Regions from separate parts of the Corynebacterium atrinae genome, predicted to be linked through region 2. Evidence: predicted binding sites of a transcription regulator. Region 2 holds the regulator's gene; the other holds the start of a gene.

Region 1 (3,408 bases), 240 kb from region 2:
ATCGGATGGGTTCTCGCCATGGATCCGATGTGCCCCTAGGGGCACCTCTTCTCCACCGCTGCGCCCCACAATACCCCACTTTGCCCCACAACCAACACCAATTTACTCCAGCCACGCCGAAAGAGAGCTTATTTCTGCACGTTAAATGGACAAAAATCTAGTGGGGCACGTACCCATCGAGGCAAGATCCATTCGCCTCATGTGTCACATCAGCACCAATGGCCCCATTTGCCAATTTGCCTCCTTTCACCCCAGTGGAGTCAAATCGACACTCCCGTTGATCCCTTCCTGGGAAAACTCTAAGAAATGCCGCTCGGAAAGCTTCGCAGTTACGACTGCCTTGACGGTCGATCAAAAGAGTGGGGCAAAGTGGGGCCAAGCAACGCCGCTGGCCGCCCGTGACACGCCTTACCTACCCACGCCGTCGAGTTTCGGCACCGCTGAATCAACAAAGCCCGCCTCACCACAACGGTGAGACGGGCTATGCAACCAGTGGCTACTGATCTTCGAAGCGGCGGCGGAAATTCTCTTCCATCTTGTTACCTAGCGAAGAACTATTAGCCGCGGCAGCTTTCTTCGCACGCTTCGGGGATGATTCCTTCCGGGTGCTGGATCCGTTCCCCCGCAGCATCCAGACTCCGGCGCCAAACATGACTAGGAAGCCAACGACGCTCAGGGCGATGAACCAAAGACTCTGGGCGGCGAGGGCAACCCCGCCGATGAGCATGAGGAGCCCGACCACTGCGATAGCGACTCCACGCAGAGTCAATCCGCCGTTGCCACCGCCAAATAGGCTGTCACCAGACACGGACGCCCCAAACTTAGGGTCTTCAGCGAGAAGCGATTGCTCAATTTCACGCAACGCTCGCTGTTCCTGCTCTGAAAGAGACACTGGTTCCTCCCGGATTGGCTGGGTTCTCATACTTCGTGGGTGGAGCTCTATATAGGGCTAACGTCCAGCCTAACGGGATTGTTCCCAAGAGTGCCAATGCCTACAAAACTATCGCCCCGCCCCAGCTAGGCGGCAGCGGGGAAGCCGCTCGCATCACCTTCCACCATGGCCAGGAACTCGGACGCCAGGGCAATGATGTGATCTACGGTGTCATGGTCCAAGTCTCGCTCGAGCCCAGAGACCACCCGGGAGCGCAGACGAGAATATTGACTGAAGGTATCCGCCCACTCCTCTCCCCCGCCGCCAACAAGGCGAAGCTGGTCCCACGCGCTGGTGGGACGGCGACGGCGCCCAGCTACCGAGGACTCGGAGATCCACGCACCCGCAGTGCGCAGAGCGGCCTGGTAGGCGGATTCGAGCGCCTGCTCCCAGTTCCCCTCCTCGCGATAGGCCACCGACTGCGACAGCAAGGCGCTGGCCTTGCTGAGGAAGTCTGCCCGACGGGTTCCTCGACCAGTGCGGGTGAACCTGGTGGTTGCAGAGACGATAGGTGCCATCGGGACCAACTCCTTTCCTATCGTTTTTCTCTTGGCCTCACCATAGAGGCTGTACCGAACACGTTAACTAGATTATAGAACAGCTTTTCGAACTCCACAAGGCCTAGCGGCCATCCACTAAGCAAGGGTCGTGGCGTTCACCTCAGTCCACGGCAGTTCGTGGTTCAGTGGACATGTGACTGCAGAAATACGCCGCCTGAGCGGGCCAGAGTTCTCCGTGCTGGCCCCGCAACTCGTTGAGATCTACATCAAGGCGATGGGCTACGACGATTCGATTTTTCACCGCCGCACGGATTCGTGGCGACGAGAAATCATCCAGCCCGGGTTCACCGCCCTCGCTGCCTTTGATGGGGATCGTGCTCTGGGCGTCGCTTATGGCTATTTGGGATCGCAAGATTTGTGGTGGGACCGTCAAGTGCGGCGGGGACTGCGCGAGGCCGGTGGCCCCAGCACTGAGCAAGTCCTTCTCATGCGCGACTATTTTGAGGTCGCTGAGATCCACGTCGACCCGGATAGCCAGGGACGCGGCCTCGGTCGCCTTCTTCTCTCACAGCTGTTGTGGAACGCGCCGGGCCGCCACGCCCTCCTGTCCACTCCAGAAGTGGACAACGAAGACAACCATGCTTTTAGGCTTTATCGTTCGATGGGTTTCCATGACGTTCTGCGCTACTTCACCTTTGAAGGCGACGCCCGGCCCTTTGCGGTTCTCGCTGCTCCGCTCCCCCTGCCCGGGATGGTGGAAAAGCCCGCGGCTGATTCTCAAATCCCCTAACACCCCTTGCCGCGGACTACCCGGGCTTGGGACTGGGTATCGTGGGAGCATCATATTCACTTCTTTGAAGGGCCCGCCGCGTTGAACTTCCCCGATCCCCGATCGCTCACGCTCGATCAGATTCCTGGCGCCACCCAGGACATCCTTGAGGAGTTCCTTCGTTCGCGCCGCAAGACCATCGCCACCATTGGGCGGCCCGTTACGGAGGCTGTTTCTCATGTGGAGGCATTCGTCCTGGGCGGGGGCAAGCGCATTAGGCCCCTATATGCCTGGGCGGGCTTTGTGGGAGCAGGCGGGCTGGACAGCCACGCCGAAGATCCCGCGGCCATGCTCAGGGCTGCCGCATCGTTGGAGTTTATTCAGGCCTGCGCGCTCATCCACGATGACATCATCGATTCCTCTGACACCCGGCGCGGCCAGCCGACCGTGCATCGCGCAGTCGAAGCTCGCCACGACGCCGCCGCCTGGGTGAAGGATTCCGCGCACTTTGGCGAATCCGTCGCCATCCTGGTCGGAGATTTGGCTTTAGTGTGGGCGGAAGACATGCTGCAGGATTCGGGACTGTCGGTAGCTGCCCTTGCTCGGGCCCGGGAACCGTGGCGGGCGATGCGCACCGAGGTCATTGGCGGCCAGCTCCTCGATATCTACCTGGAGGCATCCGGGAGTGAAAGTATCGCGGAGGCCGACGCCGTCAACCGGTACAAGACTGCCGCGTACACCATCGAACGCCCCCTCCACCTGGGCGCAGCGGTTGCTGGTGCGGACGAATCCACCATTGAAGCTTTCCGCGGCTATGGCCGAGACATCGGGATCGCTTTCCAGCTCCGGGATGACTACCTCGGCGTCTACGGCGATCCGGCCATCACGGGTAAGCCGGCTGGCGACGACCTGCGGGAAGGCAAGCGCACGGTGTTGCTTGCCACGGCCTTGCAGCGGGCCGATGAACGAGACCCAGTGGCTGCCGCAGAACTTCGTGCCAAGATCGGCACTACCTCAGACCCCGCGGAACTCCAGCGGTTGGCGGAGATCATCTCCTCCACCGGTGCCGTCGAAGCGATTGAGGAGCGTATCGACGCCCTCACGGCCTCCGGTTTGGCGTACTTGGACGCGGTAGGCACGTCCCCTGAGGTCACTGACACCCTACGTAGCCTGGCTATCCGAGCCACTGCCCGGCGGAGCTGACATGC
Region 2 (3,408 bases):
CTCCGCAGTTGGCATATCTGACGGACCCCTGGCAGCCGGCAGTGCTGCGGCTGATCCGTCATACCTGCATCGTCGGCAACGACACCCAAACGCCGGTCGGCGTCTGTGGCGAGGCGGCCGCAGACCCCATGCTGGCATGTGTCCTCACCGGACTTGGTGTTAACTCCCTCTCGGCTGCTTCCACGGCCCTGCCGGGAGTCGGCGCCCAGTTGGCAAAGGTGGATCTGGAGACTTGTAAGAAGGCCGCAGACCTGGCTCTCGAGTCCGTCGGTGCTGCAGCCGCCCGCGACGCGGTGCGTGAGCTCCTCCTGGGCTAAACATCGACGATTAAGAGAATGTGCCCCTCGAACCAGAAAGGTTTCGAGGGGCACATCTTTGTCTCTGTTTTCAACGCCGCGCTTACTCGGCGATGATGACATCCACTTCGCGTTCCCGAAGTGCGGAAACATAGGACTCCGGCGCCGATGCGTCCGTGATAACGACGTCGATATCACTGATGCTGGCAAAGCTGACGAGGTAGTCGTTTCCGAGCTTGGTTGAATCGCAGAGGACGACAACTTTGTGGGCGTTGGTGACCATCGCGGACTTGATCGCTGCCTCTTGGGCATCCGCCGTGGACAAGCCGTGATCCAAGGTCAGGGCATTAGTACCAATGAAGGCTACGTCCGCCCGCATAAGAGCCAGAGTGCGAAGCGCGGTGTCGCCGACCACGGCTTGGGTAATCGCACGAACGGAGCCACCCAGAAGCTGCACCTTCGACAGTCCCTTGTTGGCCAAGTTCAGCGCTATTGACAGACTGTTGGTCACGATTGACCACTGGCCAGCATCTTGCTGCTCGGCGATCAACTCTGCCAGGGTGCCGATGGTGGTTCCGGAGTCTAAAAACAGTCCCCCATTAGCTTCGGGGAGGAATTCGAGGGCTGCCCGGGAGATTGCTGATTTTGCAGTCGGGGCGGAGCGAAATCGAGCGTCGAGGGAGAACTCGGCTGTCTGAAATGTTTGGCTGGCAACTGCGCCACCGTGAACCCGGTGAACAACCCCCTCCCGGTCCAGGACAGCGAGATCGCGACGAATGGTCTCGGCGGTAACGTCAAACCGACTAGCTAGCTCAGTGACGTTGACTCGCCCTTCGACGGCCGTCAAAGAGGCTATCTGCCGACGACGCTCCTCTGCATACATCACAATTTCCTCGCGTTCCCACACAATCGGTCGGGTAAATGCCCGTTTGTGCCATTCTCCCAAAAAATCGGGGGCAAAGCCCAACAAAGCGCATCACATTTGGTCCCATTCGGGCAATTCTGGGCCGAAAATCCGCGAAACAACCGCTCAGCGCGTTGAGTTATGTTTGTTACATCGGTAACGAGCGGCCCTTTTTCCTCGGCGCATCCCGAATTCGGGGGTAACGTCGGGATGCGACTGCATAGTCTAGCTCGCTGCGAGGGGGTTACATCAGACATCTGACGATGGGAGAGATGCAGTCCCTAGAGCTTACGAAGAACTGACACAATCTTGCCCATGATTTCCGCATGCTCGGCTGGGATTGGAGCGAAGTCATCGTTGTGGGGGAGTAACCACACGCCTGTGGAGTCTTTGTGGAACTCCTTGGCTGTGGCTTCACCCTCAATGAGGGCAGCGACAAACTCGCCCTGCTCTGCTACTGGCTGGGAACGAACAACGACCCAATCTCCGTCGAGAATGCCAGCATCCTTCATGGAATGCCCCACTACCTTGAGCATGAACAGCTCTCCCTCGCCGACGATGTCGGAAGGGAGCGGGTAGTACTCCTCCACATCCTGCTCGGCGAGGATGGGCGAGCCGGCGGCGATGCGTCCAACAACGGGAATGAAGTTTGTCGGGCTGGCGTCGGTAGGGGCATCGGGGTAGTTGGGTCCAGATGCCTCAGCTGCCGAGCGGCGCCCCGGCTTCTTTTTCATGTCGGTGGAAGGAAGGGTTCGTACATCAACGGCGCGCGGCTTGTTGGCGTCGCGGCGCAAGAATCCCTTCTTTTCCAGCTGCTTGAGCTGATAGGCGACGGAGGAGGTCGACTGTAGGCCAGCAGCGTCACCGATTTCCCGAATGCTTGGCGGGTAGCCACGGAGAACCACCGCATCCCTAATAACTTCGAGGATCCGGCGTTGGCGATCTGAAAGTTCGGAGGGGTCTGGTTTGCCGGTCGGGTCGACCTTCGGAGTTGAGCCACTGCGTGCCATGATTTTGGGTCCTTTGCGGTTGGGGTGTGGTTGTGGGGAAACGGGCTGGTTGAGGTGTCTAGTTCGAATGGTGGATTCTGCCGAGCCATCCATCACCTACATGTTTACCACGACTTGGTACGAATGTTCGAGATATTTTGCGGCGGGTGGACATTTTTTCGAACGGGTGCTATAAATCGAACATAGCAGCTACATCGAACATATGAACGTCATATCTGTTCGAGAGTGTCGGGTCCGCTCGATACTCTGACGCACATCGACGAAAGGATATCATCATGACCATCTCGCTCAATCGCACTACTGCAGGTCGCCGCGCTCCGCATGTCCGCATTTCCTCGCCTTCTGCGGTGGCTGTGTGGGAGCCTTCCGGTTATCGTGAGGCGGCGGCAGAGCAGCGAGTTGTTCGAACTCTACGCATTTCGGATCGAACGGAGCGGCGAGGTGAAGAGCTGGAATCCGTTCGAACAAATCCGGGTCCAACCAAGAAGACTGTCAGCCTTGGACGGCGCAGCCTTCAAGCTTTCGGAACTTACCTACTTGGTGCGGTGTTTGGCGTCTGCGTGGTTACCGCCGCCTTGTCGCAGAGTGGCACTGACTCCACCCCGGGGGCGATTGATACGGGATATAGCTACTCTTCTTCCCCGGCTGCTGCAGGCCAGTAGTCGAGCCAGCTACATCGTGATCGGCGGCGGGTACCATGAGCTCTGTGCCAGGCCAATGACTGGTGCGATCATCTCGCTCCCTGTGCTAGCTGAGGAAGTTCACTGTGTATTGCCCGTTTTGCCACCACGATCATTCCCGAGTCATTGACTCTCGCATCATTGATGCCGGCGCCGCGATTCGTCGTCGACGGGAGTGCACCGAGTGCCAGGGACGCTTCACCACCATCGAGAAAGCCGTCCTGTTGGTAGTTAAACGCAATGGCGTGACGGAGCCGTTCAGTCGTGACAAGGTCGTGCTTGGTGTGCGGCGCGCTTGTCAGGGTCGGGATGTTTCGGATGACGCGCTGAAGCGGCTTGCTCAAGAAGTAGAAGAGACCGTGCGTAGCCATGGCAGCTCACAGGTGCACGCCAACGCCATCGGCCTCGCAATCCTTGAGCCACTCCGCGCCTTGGACGAGGTGGCGTACCTGCGCTTTGCGTCCGTGTATAAGTCTTTCGAGTCTGCTGAAGACTTTGAATCAGAGATCCGGCTCATG

The links. Region 2 encodes LexA, which represses DNA repair genes until DNA is damaged. Its sites were predicted from a motif close to CGAACANNTGTTCG; they were not measured.
Region 1: the regulator LexA is predicted to act here: its motif matches at 1,526-1,539, upstream of CATRI_RS08760 (SAV_6107 family HEPN domain-containing protein).

Annotation. Positions count from the first base shown of each region.
Region 1 covers NZ_CP046977.1:1,793,556-1,796,963, forward strand. Annotated here, with positions in the region: gene CATRI_RS08755 (DUF3040 domain-containing protein) at 497-892, opposite strand; gene CATRI_RS08760 (SAV_6107 family HEPN domain-containing protein) at 1,018-1,449, opposite strand; gene CATRI_RS08765 (GNAT family N-acetyltransferase) at 1,625-2,221, shown strand; gene CATRI_RS08770 (polyprenyl synthetase family protein) at 2,303-3,403, shown strand; gene CATRI_RS08775 (alpha-(1->6)-mannopyranosyltransferase A) at 3,405-3,408, shown strand, end outside.
Region 2 covers NZ_CP046977.1:1,556,601-1,560,008, reverse strand. Annotated here, with positions in the region: gene ptsP (phosphoenolpyruvate--protein phosphotransferase) at 1-317, shown strand, start outside; gene sugR (transcriptional regulator SugR) at 400-1,179, opposite strand; gene lexA (transcriptional repressor LexA) at 1,482-2,210, opposite strand; gene CATRI_RS07645 (hypothetical protein) at 2,486-2,872, shown strand; gene nrdR (transcriptional regulator NrdR) at 2,977-3,408, shown strand, end outside.